3 regions of the Rosenbergiella sp. YN46 genome follow, and region 3 is predicted to be linked to each of the others. Evidence: predicted binding sites of a transcription regulator. Region 3 holds the regulator's gene; each other region holds the start of a gene.
What was found. Region 3 encodes PurR, which represses purine synthesis genes. Its sites were predicted from a motif close to CANGCAAACGTTTGCNTG; they were not measured.
Positions count from the first base shown of each region.

Region 1: a site for PurR is predicted at 3,256-3,273, ahead of purM (phosphoribosylformylglycinamidine cyclo-ligase). Genes of this name have one in related genera too.
Region 2: a site for PurR is predicted at 3,368-3,385, ahead of gcvT (glycine cleavage system aminomethyltransferase GcvT). Genes of this name have one in related genera too.

Region 1 is NZ_JAZHEE010000016.1:27,127-32,601, forward strand. It holds gene arsC (arsenate reductase (glutaredoxin)) at 1-257, shown strand, start outside; gene V3W49_RS12925 (DnaA inactivator Hda) at 264-965, opposite strand; gene uraA (uracil permease) at 1,071-2,366, opposite strand; gene upp (uracil phosphoribosyltransferase) at 2,441-3,067, opposite strand; gene purM (phosphoribosylformylglycinamidine cyclo-ligase) at 3,323-4,360, shown strand; gene purN (phosphoribosylglycinamide formyltransferase) at 4,360-5,001, shown strand; gene ppk1 (polyphosphate kinase 1) at 5,149-5,475, shown strand, end outside.
Region 2 is NZ_JAZHEE010000038.1:26,488-31,962, reverse strand. It holds gene pepP (Xaa-Pro aminopeptidase) at 1-666, shown strand, start outside; gene ubiH (2-octaprenyl-6-methoxyphenyl hydroxylase) at 663-1,841, shown strand; gene ubiI (FAD-dependent 2-octaprenylphenol hydroxylase) at 1,853-3,052, shown strand; gene gcvT (glycine cleavage system aminomethyltransferase GcvT) at 3,474-4,568, shown strand; gene gcvH (glycine cleavage system protein GcvH) at 4,661-5,047, shown strand; gene gcvP (aminomethyl-transferring glycine dehydrogenase) at 5,238-5,475, shown strand, end outside.
Region 3 is NZ_JAZHEE010000021.1:21,976-27,450, reverse strand. It holds gene punC (purine nucleoside transporter PunC) at 1-927, opposite strand, end outside; gene punR (DNA-binding transcriptional activator PunR) at 1,047-1,958, shown strand; gene purR (HTH-type transcriptional repressor PurR) at 1,974-2,999, opposite strand; gene cydH (cytochrome bd-I oxidase subunit CydH) at 3,299-3,388, shown strand; gene V3W49_RS14820 (MFS transporter) at 3,580-4,752, shown strand; gene V3W49_RS14815 (C40 family peptidase) at 4,795-5,463, opposite strand.

The DNA.
Region 1 (5,475 bases), on a different contig from region 3:
ATCTGGAAACGCCGCCGGATGAGGCGACTATCGGTAAATTGCTTAACATGCTGGAGTTTGAAAGCGCCCGCAGCCTGATGCGCCAGAAAGAAGATCTCTACAAGACGCTAAATCTGGACGACGACAGCCTTAGCGAAGCGCAGTTGATTCAGGCGATGGTGAAAAATCCGAAGCTTATTGAGCGCCCTGTCGTGGTGAAAGGAGATAAAGCGCGCATCGGCCGACCGCCAGAGCAGGTACTGGAACTGCTGGCCTAATCGTAGCTACAGATTAAGAATCTCTTTCACGAATGGAATGGTCAGCTTGCGCTGCGCGGTAATAGAAGCGTGGTCAAGCTGATCGAGCGTCATAAACAGGGTGCGCATTTCGCGATCCAGCCTTTTGAGCAGGAAGCGGCCCACATCTTCCGGCAGTTCGAAACCGCGCAGCCGGGCGCGCAGTTGCAGCGCCTGAAGCTTATCGTTATCAGAAAGCGGCTGCAGGCGGTAGATCTGCCCCCAGTCCAGGCGCGATGCCAGATCCGCCAGTTGCAGATTAAGCTGGCGCGGCGGACGATCGCCTGTGATCAACAACCGGGTATTGCCGGACTCCAGAATGCGGTTATAGAGATTAAAGATAGCCATCTCCCACAGTTCATCCCCGGCGATACATTCGATATTATCAATGCAGACCAGCGACAGCTGTTCCATTCCTTCCAGCACCTCAGGCACAAACCAGGTTCGCTTATCCAGCGGCACATACCCCACCGCTTCACCACGCTGGGAAAGCTCCGCACAGGCGGCATGCAGAAGATGGCTACGCCCTCCCCCTTCTCGCGACCAGAAGTAGATGTAACCGCTATGATCCTGATGCAGAACGTTCTGTAACGCAGCGAGCAACGCCGGGTTATCGCCCGGCCAGAAGCTGGCGAACGTCTCATCATCAGGAAGATAGAGTGGCAAAGAGAGCTGAGCTGGTGCGTTCAGAGGGACCTCAACCAGAACTTGCGAAAAAATCGCGGGGAAGTTTATCACAGTTTAGTGAAAGGGTTGAACCTGGCCCGCGAAAGCACGGGCCAGATTACATAAGGATCAGGCACGCGGAGCCTGCTGTTCCTCGTCGTCCGCTTCCAGCACCGTCTCTTCCGGGCGCAGAATGCTAATCGCTTTGAAGATCAGGCTCAGAGCGATGCCCACCACGGTCGCCAGCGCCATGCCTTTCAGTTCGGCGGCACCGATGTGAATCTTAGCCCCGCTGACACCGATAATCAGGATCACCGAGGTCAGAATCAGGTTCTGGGCCTTACTGAAATCCACTTTGGATTCAATTAATACCCGGATACCCGAAGCGCCAATCACGCCGTACAGCAGCAGTGAAACCCCACCCATGACCGGTACCGGGATTATCTGGATCGCCGCCGCCAGTTTACCGACGCAGGAGAGCAGAATCGCAAGGATAGCCGCACCGCCGATCACCCAGGTGCTGTACACCTTAGTAATCGCCATCACGCCGATGTTTTCGCCATAGGTGGTGTTCGGCGTAGAGCCGAAGAAACCAGAGATCACGGTGGAAAATCCATTAGCGAACATCGAACGATGCAGGCCCGGGGAGCGCACCAGATCCTTACGCACAATATTTCCGGTCACCACCAGGTGGCCGACATGCTCGGCAATCACCACCAGCGCAGCGGGCAGAATGGTCAGCACCGCGAACCACTCAAATTTTGGTGTATAGAAGGTGGGCAGTGCGAACCAGTGCGCTTCACGAATCGGCGTCACGTCCACCACGCCCATATAGAAAGAGAAGGCATAGCCCACCAGCACGCCGATAAGAATCGGGATAATCGCAAGGAAACCGCGGAAAATAACCGAACTAAAGACAGTAACGCCCAGGGTCACCAGCGCAATAGAGAGCGTGGTGCCATCCACCGACTGACCGTCGGCAGGCAGCATACCCGCCATATTGGCGGCCACGCCCGCCAGCTCCAGACCGATAACCGCCACGATGGCCCCCATCGCCGCCGGTGGAAACATCACGTCCAGCCAGCCGGTACCCGCCTTTTTCACAATCAGCGCCACCAGACAGAACAGCACGCCACAGGCGATAAAGCCGCCCAGCGCCAGCTCATAGCCAAGCGGCAACAGCAGCAATACCGGTGAAATAAAGGCGAAGCTGGAGCCCAGATAGGCCGGAATTTTCCCTTTACAGATAACCAGATAGAGCAGGGTGCCGATGCCGTTGAACAGCAGAACCGTTGCTGGGTTGATATGAAACATAATCGGCACCAGTACGGTGGATCCGAACATGGCAAACAGATGCTGCAGACTGAGTGGGAGCGTCTGTAACAGCGGCGGTCTTTCACTCACCCCGATAGCACGGCGCGTCATAACAATATCCTCTGTGTGATGAACTGAGAAAGAAAATCCAAAAAAAAGCCGACTGTGAAAGTCGGCTGAATCAATTATTTGGTGCCAAATATCTTATCCCCGGCATCGCCGAGGCCCGGAATAATGTATCCGTGTTCGTTGAGTCCCTGATCGATAGAGGCCGTGTATACCTCAACATCCGGGTGAACTTTCTCCAGCGCTGCCAGGCCTTCCGGCGCCGCGACCAGTACCAGCACCTTAATATTGTGGCAGCCCGCTTTTTTCAGCAGATCGATAGTCGCTATCATTGAGCCACCGGTCGCCAGCATCGGATCCACCACCAGCGCCATACGTTCGTCGATCTGCGAAGCCAGCTTCTGGAAGTAAGGTACCGGCTCCAGAGTTTCTTCGTCGCGGTAAACGCCCACCACGCTGATGCGCGCGCTCGGTACGTTTTCCAGTACGCCTTCCATCATGCCAAGACCGGCGCGCAGAATCGGCACCACGGTGATCTTCTTACCTTTGATCTGCTCAATGTCCACCGGGCCGTTCCAGCCTTCGATAGTCACCGTTTCGGTTTCCAGACCGGCCGTCGCTTCGTAGGTCAGCAGACTTCCCACTTCCGAGGCGAGCTCACGAAAACGTTTAGTGCTGATATCCACGTCGCGCATCAAACCCAGTTTGTGTTTTACGAGTGGGTGTTTCACTTCCACAATCTTCATGCTCTATCTCCCCAAATGCGTCAGCCGCGTAAAAAAAAATCGCCGGATTATACCGCTTTTTCGCCGCAGCGCCATACCTGAGACGCTTGATCGGGATCAAGCGATTTCGGATCAGTATAGAGCAGAGCCCTGTTCCATCCCCTGGTACCTTACCGATCCGGAACAGGAATGTTTCATTAACGGAAGGGCTCGCAAACGTTTGCCTGGGCTGTTAGAATCACCGCGATTTTTTCTACCGCGCTGGAACCTGACCTTATGACCGATAAAACCTCTCTCAGCTATAAAGACGCCGGTGTTGATATCGATGCGGGCAATGCACTGGTCGACCGAATCAAAGGGGTGGTGAAGAAAACCCGCCGCCCGGAAGTCATGGGGGGGCTTGGCGGCTTTGGCGCACTGTGTGCTCTGCCGCAGAAATACCGCGAACCGGTGCTGGTTTCCGGTACTGATGGCGTCGGCACCAAGCTGCGTCTGGCGATGGATCTGAAACGTCATGACACCATCGGCATCGATCTGGTGGCCATGTGCGTCAACGATCTGGTAGTTCAGGGGGCTGAGCCGCTGTTCTTCCTTGACTACTACGCTACCGGTAAGCTGGATGTGGATACCGCGGCAAGCGTCGTCGGCGGCATCGCCGAAGGCTGTCTTCAGGCGGGCTGCGCGCTGGTCGGGGGTGAAACCGCTGAAATGCCCGGCATGTACCACGGCGAAGATTACGACGTAGCGGGTTTCTGCGTCGGCGTGGTAGAGAAATCGGAGATTATCGACGGAACCAAAGTGGCCGATGGCGACGTGCTGGTAGCACTCGGCTCCAGCGGCCCGCACTCCAACGGTTACTCGCTGGTACGTAAGATTGTCGAAGTCAGCGGCTGCGACCCGCTCACTACCCAACTCGACGGCCAGCCGCTGGCGGATCACCTGCTGGCGCCGACTCGTATCTATGTGAAATCGGTGCTTAAACTTATCGAACAGTGCGACGTTCACGCTATCGCCCACCTGACCGGCGGCGGTTTCTGGGAAAACATTCCGCGCGTTCTGCCGGACAATACTCAGGCGGTCATCGATGAATCCAGCTGGCAGTGGCCGGCGATATTCGACTGGCTCCAGCAGGCGGGCAACGTTAGCCGCCATGAAATGTACCGCACCTTTAACTGCGGCGTAGGTATGGTTATCGCACTGGCGCCTGATGCCGCCGAAAAAGCCATCGCTCTGCTTAACGCGGCAGGTGAAAAGGCATGGAAAATCGGTATTATCAGGGCCTCCGACTCTGAACAACGCGTGGTTATCGGGTAATGAAAAAGATAGTGGTGCTTATTTCGGGCAATGGAAGCAACCTGCAGGCAATTATCGACGCCTGCCAGCGGCAACGAATCGACGGCACCATTGAGGCAGTATTCAGCAATAAAGCCGATGCTTACGGTCTTGAGCGCGCTCGCGCGGCAGATATCGCCGCGTTTGCGCTCTCGCCCGGCGACTATCCGGATCGTGAAGCCTATGATCGGGCGCTAATGGCGCAGATTGATGAGCACGCCCCCGATCTGGTGGTACTGGCGGGCTATATGCGCATTCTCAGCCCCGCCTTCGTGGCTCACTACCGCGGCCGTCTGCTTAATATCCACCCTTCCCTGCTGCCGAAATACCCCGGTCTGCATACCCATCGCCAGGCGCTGAACAACGGCGATCGCGAGCACGGCACCTCGGTGCACTTCGTGACCGAAGAGCTGGATGGCGGCCCAGTAATTCTCCAGGCCCGGGTGCCCATCTTTGACGGCGATGACGAAGAAACCGTGATCGCCCGGGTTCAGCATCAGGAGCATGCTATCTACCCGCTGGCGATCGGCTGGTTTCTGAATGGCCGGCTGAGCATGCGCGACAGCGCCGCCTGGCTGGACGGGCAGCGCCTGCCTCCCCAGGGTTACGCCGCTGACGAATAACCCCTCTCCTTCCCGCCCGGGAAGGAGAGTCTTGTCCGATACTTCTGCCTGGCGTTGGACATTCCCGGATATTGCTCGCCATAATAGGCGCCGAGACGGATTTTCCACGTCCGGAAACGGGAGCCAACCAAACGGAGTGTGAGTCGCATGGGTCAGGAAAAGCTGTACATTGAGAAAGAACTAAGCTGGTTATCCTTTAACGAGCGCGTGCTCCAGGAAGCGGCGGATAAGTCGAATCCCCTTATCGAGCGCATGCGTTTTCTGGGCATCTATTCCAATAACCTGGATGAGTTTTACAAGGTACGCTTTGCCGAACTGAAACGGCGGATTCTGATTAACGAGGAGCAGGGAACCCACTCCAATTCCCGCCATCTGCTGAGCAAAATCCAGGCCCGGGTGCTAAAGGCGGATCAGGAGTTCGACGGTCTATATAACGACCTGCTGCTGGAAATGGCGCGTAACCAGATTTTCCTG
Region 2 (5,475 bases), on a different contig from region 3:
TTTAATCGTCACGGCGCCCGATATCCCTCATACAATACTATCGTAGGTTCGGGGGAAAACGGCTGCATATTGCACTACACCGAAAACGAAAGCGAACTGCGCGATGGTGCCCTGGTGCTGATTGACGCGGGCTGTGAATATCAGGGCTATGCCGGTGATATTACCCGCACTTTCCCGGTGAGCGGGCGCTTTAGCGCGCCGCAGCGCGCTATCTACGATATTGTGCTGGAATCGCTGGAAACCGCGCTTTCGCTATATCGTCCCGGAACCTCTATTCAGGAAGTCACCAGCGAAGTGGTGAAAATTATGCTTGGCGGTCTCGTCCGACTGGGCATTCTAAAGGGGAGTGTGGAACAGTTGATGGAAGAGAACGCCCATCGGCGTTTCTTTATGCATGGGCTGAGCCACTGGCTGGGTCTGGACGTTCATGACGTTGGTGAATACGGCCCGGACCGTTCCCGGCCTTTGGCTCCCGGTATGGTGTTGACCGTAGAGCCCGGGCTTTATATCGCGCCCGATGCCGACGTGCCAGTGGAATATCGCGGTATCGGTATCCGTATCGAAGACGATATTGTGATAACCGAAACCGGCAATCAGAATCTGACGGACGGCGTGGTTAAGCGGGCTGACGATATTGAAGCCCTGATGGCGGCGGCGCGCGCATGAGTGTGATTATTGTAGGTGGAGGAATGACCGGTGCCACCCTGGCGCTGGCTTTGTCGCACCTGAGCGGCGGCCGACTTCCGGTACATCTGGTTGAGGTGCACGCTCCTGAATCGCAGACCCATCCCGGCTTTGATGCCCGGGCGATTGCGCTGGCTGAAGGTACCTGCCGGTTGCTGGCGCAGATCGGCGTCTGGCCCGCGCTTGCTGGTATTGGTACTGCCATTGAGCAGGTTCAGGTCAGCGATCGCGGCCACGCTGGCGCGGTGATTCTGGAGGCGCGCGACTATCAGACTGAGGCATTGGGTCAGGTGGTGGAACTCCATGACGTCGGGCTGCGCCTGTTTAATCTTCTGCGCGAGGCTCCGGGTGTGACGCTACACTGCCCCGATAGGGTAGCGGGCTGCCATCGCACGCAGCAGGAGGTGACGGTGACGCTGGAAAGCGGGAAAACGCTGACCGGTCAGGTGCTGGTGGCTGCGGATGGTTCGCGTTCGCCGCTGGCTGCCGGTTGCGGCATTCGCTGGAACCAGCAGGATTACGATCAGGTTGCCGTTATTGCTAACGTCACCACTGCTATGGCGCATCAGGGGCGCGCCTGGGAGCGTTTCACCCCTGACGGCCCGCTGGCGATGTTGCCGATGTCGCAAAATCGCTGCTCGCTGGTATGGTGCCACCGTCGTGACCGTCAGGATAAGGTCATGGCCTGGAGCGATGAGCGCTTCTGCAATGAGCTACAGCGGGCTTTCGGCTGGCGTCTGGGACGAATAACTCACGCCGGCGCCCGCAGCAGCTATCCGCTGGCGCTGACCCGGGCCGATCGTAAGGCTACCCATCGTCTGGCACTGGTCGGCAATGCGGCCCAGACGTTGCACCCCATTGCCGGGCAGGGTTTTAACCTGGGCATGCGCGATGTGATGACGCTGGCCGAAATCCTGACTGCGGCATGGCGCCAGGGCGAGGACATTGGTCTGTGGCCGGTGCTGGAGCGTTACCAGTCTCGCCGTCGTCAGGATCGGGCTGCTACCGTCGGCGTGACCGACGGTCTGGTGCAGCTCTTTGCCAATAGCTGGGCGCCGCTGGTGGTGGGGCGCAATCTTGGCCTGATGGCGATGGATTATCTTACGCCGGTGCGCGATGCGCTGGCGCATCGTACCCTGGGTAGGGTGGTTCGTTAAGGAGAGTCATAGTGCAAAGCGTAGATGTGGCAATTGTCGGCGGCGGCATGGTGGGGCTGGCCCTTGCCTGCGGCCTGGAGGGCAGTGGCCTGCGTGTTGCCGTTCTGGAGCAGCAGGTGCCGGAAGCGCTGGATCCCCAGGCGCCACCGGCGCTGCGGGTTTCGGCGATAAACGGCGCCAGCGAGAAATTGCTGACCCACCTCGGCGTATGGCCGACGATTTTGCAGCGCGCCAGCTGCTACCACGGCATGGAAGTGTGGGACAGCGACAGCTTTGGGCGTATCGCCTTTGACGACAGCAGCTTTGGCTTTAGCCACCTGGGCTACATCATCGAGAATGCCGTGATTCATCAGGCGTTATGGGAACAGGCTCAACAGTGCGCCGATATAACGCTAATGGCGCCGGCGCACATGCAGCAGGTCGCCTGGGGAGAAAATGAGGCTTTCCTGACCCTGAAGGATGGCAATATGCTGACCGCCCGACTGGTGGTGGGCGCAGACGGCGCGAACTCCTGGCTGCGTCAGCAGGCCGATATTCCGCTAACCTTTTGGGACTATCGGCATCATGCGCTGGTTGCCACCATCCGTAGCGCGGAACCCCATCAGGCCGTGGCGCGTCAGGTGTTCCATGGCTCCGGCATTCTGGCGTTTTTGCCTCTGAGCGATCCTTGTCAAAGTTCTATTGTCTGGTCGCTGCCGCCGCTCGAAGCCGAGCGGATGCAGCAGGTTGATGAAGCGACCTTTAATCAGGCGCTGTCGGTGGCGTTTGATATGCGTCTTGGCCTGTGTCAGCTTGAAAGCGAGCGTCAGGTCTTTCCGCTGATGGGTCGCTATGCCCGCCAGTTTGCCGGTCATCGTCTGGCGCTGTTGGGCGATGCCGCGCACACCATTCATCCACTGGCGGGGCAGGGGGTAAATCTGGGCTTTATGGACGCAGCGGAATTGATTGCCGAACTGCGCAGGCTGCACGCAGGCGGTAAGGATATTGGTCAGCACCTCTATCTGCGGCGCTACGAGCGCAGCCGTAAGCACAGCGCCGCGCTGATGCTGGCGGGTATGCAGAGCTTCCGGGAGCTGTTTGCAGGTAATAATCCGGCGAAGAAGCTGCTACGCGACCTGGGGCTGAAGCTGGCCGATACGCTGCCCGGTGTGAAGCCTCAGTTGATCCGCCAGGCGATGGGGCTGAATGATTTGCCAGAGTGGCTAAAATAGCCAACTGAAACAGGTTCTGCCACTCTCCTGCTCCCGGCATCCGCCGGGAGCACTGCCTCATTTGAAATATTCTAATTTCATTGCCTGTTTCGCATTAGTTTTTTTTATTCCAGGCATAGTGCGATGTAGTGAAATTGTTTTTATTTTTATCATAAATGTTATCTGATTCTGGTTTTTGACCCGAAAATTGCGCGATTGTGTGCGTTGTTTCGCGTTTTCCCAGTTGGACTCTCTGTCTCCTTCGTACATCCCTGGCGCCATTCGCTAATGTGTCTGCTTATGGTTCAGCCGTCCTTTCGGTGGTAAGTTCAATGCAAAGGTAACGTTTGCGTCCATGTCCGTTGTGGCATCGGCGCCGGGTTTCGCCCGTTGTTTTGGCGGACGAACATTGCCGCCCATCTGAATGGAAAACGAGGAAAAGATGGCTCAACAGACCCCTTTGTTTGAACAGCATAATCTCTGCGGTGCGCGCATGGTGGACTTCCACGGCTGGATGATGCCGCTGCACTACGGTTCCCAGCTCGACGAACACCATGCGGTGCGTACCGATGCCGGGATGTTCGATGTCTCCCATATGACCATTGTCGATCTGCGCGGTAGCCGTACCCGGGAGTTCCTGCGTTATCTGCTGGCGAACGACGTCGCCAAACTGACCAAACCGGGCAAGGCGCTTTATACCGCCATGCTTAATGCCTCTGCCGGCGTTATCGACGATCTCATTGTCTATTTCCTTGCCGATGACTGGTTCCGACTGGTGGTGAATTCCGCCACCCGTGAAAAAGACCTGGCCTGGATCTCCCGCCACGCGACTGACTACGAGGTGGAGATTACCGTACGTGACGATCTGGCGCTGATCGCCGTTCAGGGGCCTGACGCCCAGGCCAAAGCAGCCAGCCTGTTCAACGACCAGCAGCGCGCGGCAGTAGAAGGAATGAAGCCATTTTTTGGCGTCCAGGCCGGTTCCCTGTTTATCGCTACTACCGGTTATACCGGCGAAGCGGGCTATGAGATAGCCCTGCCCAATGAACAGGCGGCGGAGTTCTGGCAGCAGCTGGTGACAGCGGGCGTGAAGCCCTGCGGCCTTGGCGCCAGGGATACGCTGCGTCTTGAAGCCGGTATGAACCTGTATGGCCAGGAGATGGACGAAGGCGTATCGCCGCTGGCGGCGAATATGGGCTGGACTATCGCCTGGGAACCGACGGATCGTGACTTTATCGGCCGCGAGGTGCTGGAGGCGCAGCGCGAGCAGGGCACCGAACAGCTGGTTGGTCTGGTGATGACCGATAAGGGCGTACTGCGTAATGACCTACCGGTACGCTTTACCGATGCCGAAGGCAATTTGCGGGAAGGGAAGATCACCAGCGGCTCTTTTTCGCCGACCCTGGGCTACAGCATTGCGCTGGCGCGAGTGCCGGCGGGCATTGGCGACACCGCCATCGTGCAGATCCGCAATCGCGAGATGCCGGTAAAAGTCACTAAACCTGTTTTTGTGCGCGCGGGTAAACCAGTCGCGTAACCGATGTGATATCGCTTTAGCAAATTAGGGCCGGCCTCACGCCATATTGAAGGCCGCCCGCAGTGGATACCGAACAATTCAGGAGAACAAAAATGAGCAATGTGCCGAACGAACTGAAATACAGCAAAGAGCACGAATGGCTGCGTAAGGAAGCCGATGGCACTTACACCGTCGGCATTACCGAGCATGCCCAGGAACTGTTGGGCGATATGGTGTTCATCGACCTGCCGGAACAGGGCGCCACGGTTAGCGCGGGAGACGACTGCGCGGTCGCGGAATCCGTTAAGGCGGCGTCGGATATCTATGCGCCGGTGAGCGGTGAAATTGTCGCGGTAAATGATGAACTGAGCGACTCCCCGGAACTGGTGAACAGTGAACCTTATGAAGGCGGCTGGATTTTTAAAATTAAAGCCAGCGATGAAGCAGAAGTCGCTGCGTTGCTTGACGCCGAAGCCTATACCGCCCTGTTGGACGAATAATTTGCTCGTCATACTTCAGGCTGCAGGCACGTTGGCGGCGTGCTCTCACCCCGGGAACATAGTCATCTATGTTCCCGGGGATGTGCTCACTTGTCGCCTGTCCGCATCCTGAATTAGTGAGAGCAAACGTGGGGCCGGACATCTCCTGGCCCCTGTTATTTTTGCCCTTTGCGACCCGGAAGCACAGCTCATGACTCAGATTCTAAGCCAACTGGAAAACAGTGAAGCCTTTATCGACAGGCATATTGGCCCTTCCTCCGAACAGCGTAAGCAGATGCTGGATGTGGTGGGAGCCGACTCTCTGGACGCGCTGATTGCGCAGATAGTGCCAGCGGATATTCAGCTGGCCGAACCGCCCGATACCTCCGGGGCGGCAACTGAATACCAGGCGCTGGCGGAGCTGAAAGCCATCGCCTGCCGTAATAAAT
Region 3 (5,475 bases):
CGCCATTATGCAGAAGGGGATTAGCAGCAGCGTCAGGGTCGCATGGCCGGAAAGCGCTACGCCCCAGGTCGCCAGTACGCTCAGCGCAAAGAGACTCAGCAGCCACGGTAACAGTTGCTCGCCGCTCCAGCGGGATAGCGCGCTGCGACAGCCGTAGCCGCCTGCCAGAAAAGCGATAGTCTGGGGCACGTAGCTCAGCCCGGTGGCGCCGGGGCCGTAGCCCAGATCGCGCAGCAGAAACGGCGAGCCGGTAAGCCAGGCGAAGAAACTGGCGGAACAGGCCGCGTAAATCAGCACGTTGCCGCGGTAGCCGCGACTGCGCAGCAGCGTCACAAACCCGGTTTTCGGTGCCTGTGTGCCCTCAGATGGCGCAGGAAAATGCGGAGGCAGACGCAGGGCGGGAGCCATCAGCAGCAGAGTGATGATAAACAGCGCAAGGAAGATAGCCTGCCATTCGAAGTGCACCAGCAGCCAGCTGCCCAGTAGCGGCGCCAGAGCCGGGGAAAGCGCCACCAGCGGCATAATAGTGGCGAAAACCCGTTTTGCCTGGGGCCCCGGATAGCGGTCGGCCACCAGCGCCTGCCAGCTGACGGTGGCGGCACAGACGCCAACCGCCTGAATAAAGCGCAGCGTCAGCATCAGCGCCGCGCTCTTCACCCACAGCATTCCCAGACAGCCGAGAGCGAACAGCGTCAGCCCTGCCAGCAGTATCGGGCGGCGGCCGAAGCGATCCGACAGCGGCCCCCAGACCAACTGGGCCAGGGCGAAACCGGCCAGAAACAGGCTCAGGCTGGCGCTTATCGCGCCAGGCGCGGCGTTCAGACTGTGCTGCATGGCGGAAAATGCCGGCAGGTACATATCGGTGGCCAGAAAGCCGATAACGCTCAGCCCGGCCAGCCAGGCCATAAATCCTTTTCCAGATCGCATGATTTTTCTCTAACGCTTTTTCTGGTGATACACAAACAATGGGTGCAGTGTAAGGAGTGCGCTATCGCTTGTGAAACGCTAATATTTGCCTGTTGCATTCAAATTTTTTGCAGGCAGATATGTGGTCAGAATACTCACTGGAAGTGGTAGATGCCGTTGCTCGTAACGGCAGCTTTAGTTCGGCGGCTCAGGAGCTGCATCGGGTGCCTTCGGCGGTCAGCTATACCGTGCGTCAGTTAGAGACATGGCTGGCGGTACCGCTGTTCGTGCGCCGCCACCGCGATGTTGAACTGACGGAGGCCGGGGCCTTTTTTCTGCGCGAGGGGCGAGAAGTTATCAAAAAAATGCTCGCCACTCGCCAGCGCTGTCAGCAGATAGCCAACGGCTGGCGCGGTCAGTTTTCCATCGCCGTGGATAACATCGTCAAACCGGCGCGTATCCGCCAGCTGGTGCTGGATTTCTATCGCCATTTTCCCGATGTGGAGCTGCTGGTTTCCCGTGAAGTGTTTAACGGCGTGTGGGATGCGCTGGAAGACGGGCGCGTGGAGCTGGCGATCGGCGCTACCCGGGCGGTGCCTGTTGGGGGGCGTTACGCGTTTCGGGATATGGGGATGCTGCGCTGGCATTGCGTGGTGGCGGCCAGTCATCCGCTGGCAGAAGAGAGGGGACCGCTGGATGACGAACGGCTGCGGCGCTGGCCTTCGCTGGTGCTGGAGGATACTTCGCGTTCGCTGCCTAAGCGTACCACCTGGCTACTGGATAACCAGCGCCGCATGGTGGTACCGGACTGGGAGAGTGCAAAAGAGTGTCTGGATGCCGGGTTGTGTGTCGGTATGGTGCCGGCCCATATTGCGCAACCTCGGATAAAAAGTGGTCGCTGGACGGCGCTGACCCTGGAAAACCGTTTTCCGGATGCCGCCTGCTGTCTGAGCTGGCGTCAGAATGAAGCGTCGCCGGTGCTGGTCTGGCTGCTGGATTATCTGGGGGATAGCGAAACGCTGAATGCGGAATGGCTGAAGGAGCCCGACTGAGCGGGCTCCCTGGCGTTAGCGCCGATAGTCGCGGAACGGGCCATCGGCCACCGAGCGGCGTTCAATCAGGCGTGGGTGAACTTCCAGAGTGCGGGACTGCTCGCGCTTATTGACGATACGGTCGATAAGCATATTAAAAGCCGTTTCTCCCAGAGAATCCTTGGGCTGGTGGATGGTGGTCAGCGCTGGTGTGAAGTAACGGGAGTTGCGCACATTGTCATAACCGATAATCGAAATATCCTGAGGAACCCGCAGGCCCATTTCGTCGGCGGCGCACAGGGCGCCCATCGCCATTACATCGCCGCCGCAGAATACCGCCGTGGGGCGCTGCGGCGCGGACAGAATCTGCTGCATGGCGCGGTAGCCGGATTCCGGCTCGAAGTCGCCCTGAACCACCCATTTTTCGTTCAGTCTGATGCGCGCTTCTTCCAGCGCCTTTTTAAAGCCTGCCAGACGGCCAGCGCCAGTATTGCGGTGCGGCGAGCCGGGGATCGCGCCGATATCGCGATGGCCGCGTTCAATCAGATAGCGTCCCGCCATGTAACCCCCTTCGAAGGCATTGTCGATCACCGAGTCGGTGAAATCGGCTTTCGCTTCGCCCCAGTCCATCACCACCATCGGAATGTGGCGGTACTCTTCGAGCATCTCCAGCAGCGGCTCCGGATATTCCGAACACATCACCAGCAGGCCGTCAACGCGCTTCTGGGCCATCATCGACAGGTAGGCGCGTTGCTTTTCCTGGTTGTTCCAGGCGTTGCCCAGTACCAGGGTGTAGCCCGTATCAAAACAGTTTTTCTCTATGGCCTCGATAATTTCCGCAAAGTAGGGGGCTTCACTGCTGGTGGCCAACAGCCCGATGGTCCTGGTGTTATTCACTTTCAGGCTGCGGGCTACGGCGCTGGGTGAGTAATGTAGCTCTTTGATGGCGGCCCATACCGCATTACGGGTCTCTTCCGCGACAAAGCGGGTTTTATTAATGACATGTGACACCGTCGTGGTGGAGACGTTTGCCCGCTTTGCCACATCTTTAATTGTTGCCATCAGTCGTCACTCCCGGCCATTTCCTGGGTTCCTGAATACCGGCCGGTTAATCGTTTGCCTGGACTTATCCCGGGGCGCAACTTTTCGGGCTGCGGGTATGTCGGGGAGGCGACATTAAACGGGAGGAGGGCATAACCGGACGGCGCATAAACAAGTTAGCCGGGGATTTTGTCCTATCTTCGCCAAAAGTGGAAGAGGAAATCTGCATATAAAGCCACTTGATGCAGGATTTTCAGAGCCGTTTGTGGGAAAATGAATCAGTCCTTACACTAAATATGGAAAAGGAGCAGGAGAAACGCATGAGTACCGATCTGAAATACTCGCTGATCACCACCATTATCGCCCTTGGCGTGATTGTTGGCGGCGCCCTGACCGCCGTACTGCATTAATCTCCGGCCCGGATGCGCCCTGTTGCGTATCCGGGCCTTTCTATTATTGCCATTTGCGCAACAGCCTTTTGCTTTTAACACGACTTTAACTTTTCCCTTCAGACTGTCATTATTCTCCGCCTGACGATATCCGGAAGCAGTGAGTTCCGCCCTTGCGGAAGCTGTCTCCCGAATTTACCGGAGAAATAACAATGAAAGTCAATTTCCCCTTACTGGCGCTGGCCATCGGGGCATTTGGTATAGGAACAACAGAATTTTCCCCTATGGGCTTATTACCGGTGATCGCCGATGGCGTAGGGGTTTCCATTCCCGTGGCCGGTATGCTGATTAGCGCTTACGCAATTGGCGTAATGGTTGGCGCGCCGCTGATGACGCTACTGCTATCGCATCGTGCCAGACGCAGTGCGCTGCTGTTTCTGATGGGAATCTTTATTGTCGGCAACCTGCTGTCAGCGCTGGCGCCGAATTATGGCATGCTTCTGCTTTCCCGCATTATCACCAGCCTTAACCACGGCGCTTTCTTTGGACTGGGATCGGTAGTGGCGGCGAGCCTGGTACCCAAAGAGAAGCAGGCCAGCGCGGTAGCCACTATGTTTATGGGACTGACTATCGCTAACATCGGCGGCGTGCCAGCTGCGACCTGGCTGGGCAGCGCCATCGGCTGGCGTATGTCCTTCCTTGCCACCGCCGGTCTGGGCGCGATCGCGATGCTGAGCCTGTGGCTGTCACTGCCTGCGGGCGGCGCTGGGGCTCGTCCGGACGTGAAGCGCGAGCTGGGAGTACTGATGCGTCCTCAGGTATTAATGGCGCTGCTGACCACGGTTCTGGGCGCAGGGGCGATGTTTACCCTTTATACCTATATCGCACCGGTACTTCAGCGCGTGACTCACGCATCACCGGGTTTCACTACCGGGATGTTGGTGCTGGTGGGGCTGGGATTTTCGCTGGGTAACTATCTGGGCGGCCGCTGCGCTGACCGTTCGGTTAACGGTACTCTGAAAGGTTTTCTGCTGCTGTTGACCGTGATTATGGTGGCGATACCCTGGCTTGCGCGCAGCGAGGTCGGCGCCGCTATCGCCATGGTAGTTTGGGGCGCGGCAACCTTTGCCGTGGTTCCGCCGCTGCAGATGCGGGTGATGCGCGTAGCCCATGAAGCGCCGGGGCTCTCTTCGTCGGTCAATATTGGTGCTTTTAACCTCGGTAACGCGCTGGGCGCGGCGGCGGGCGGTGCGGTAATCTCCGGTGGGCTGGGATACGGCTTTGTTCCGGTGATGGGCGGCATTATCGCCGCACTGGGACTACTACTGGTGCTGTTTTCGTCGCGTAAGACGTCGGAGCGGACGCTGGCCGTGGATGCCGAGTAATGAAAACGACGCCCCCTTGAACCCAGGGGGCGAATCCACGCGTTAGCGCAGAGTGTTCGGGGTCATAACCCGGCGGGCGCCAATGTAGTGGCGCTGCCAGTAGTCGTCACTCAGAGAGGTTATCTGGATATCGCGCCCGGTGCGCGGCGACTGGATAAACTTGCCATTTCCCACATAGACCCCTACGTGATCGGCGGCGCCGCGGCCGCGAATGCGGAAGAAAACCAGATCGCCGCGCTGTAGCTCGCCGCGATTCACCGGTGCTGCGTCGCGCAGGTGATACATTTCGTTGGCGGTGCGGGGGATGCGGATATTGACCAGATCTTTATAGGCATACCAGACCAGACCGCTGCAATCAAAACCGGTACGCGGCGAACTTCCTCCCCAGTGATAGGGTTTTCCCAACTGATTCATTAATTTACTCATTGCCAGTTTGCGGGCCTTTTCGATTCTGGCTCTGTGAGCGCTGGCTATTGAGGCGTCTGTGGCGTGAGCGCGGTTTTTTCGCTGAGCGGTGTGTTTATTACTGCGGGCGCTGGCGTGGCGTTTGCTGGTGCGCAGCGCCGGCTTATGACGGGTACCTGACTTATGGGGGCGAGCCTTGTGCTGTGTCGTCTGGTGGCTGTGTCCCGCAGCCTGGGCAGGAGCCACCAGGGCGCTGCCCAGGAACAGCGCGCAAACGGTAAGCGCAAATTTTCTTTTTCGGGCCACTCGTTATCTTCC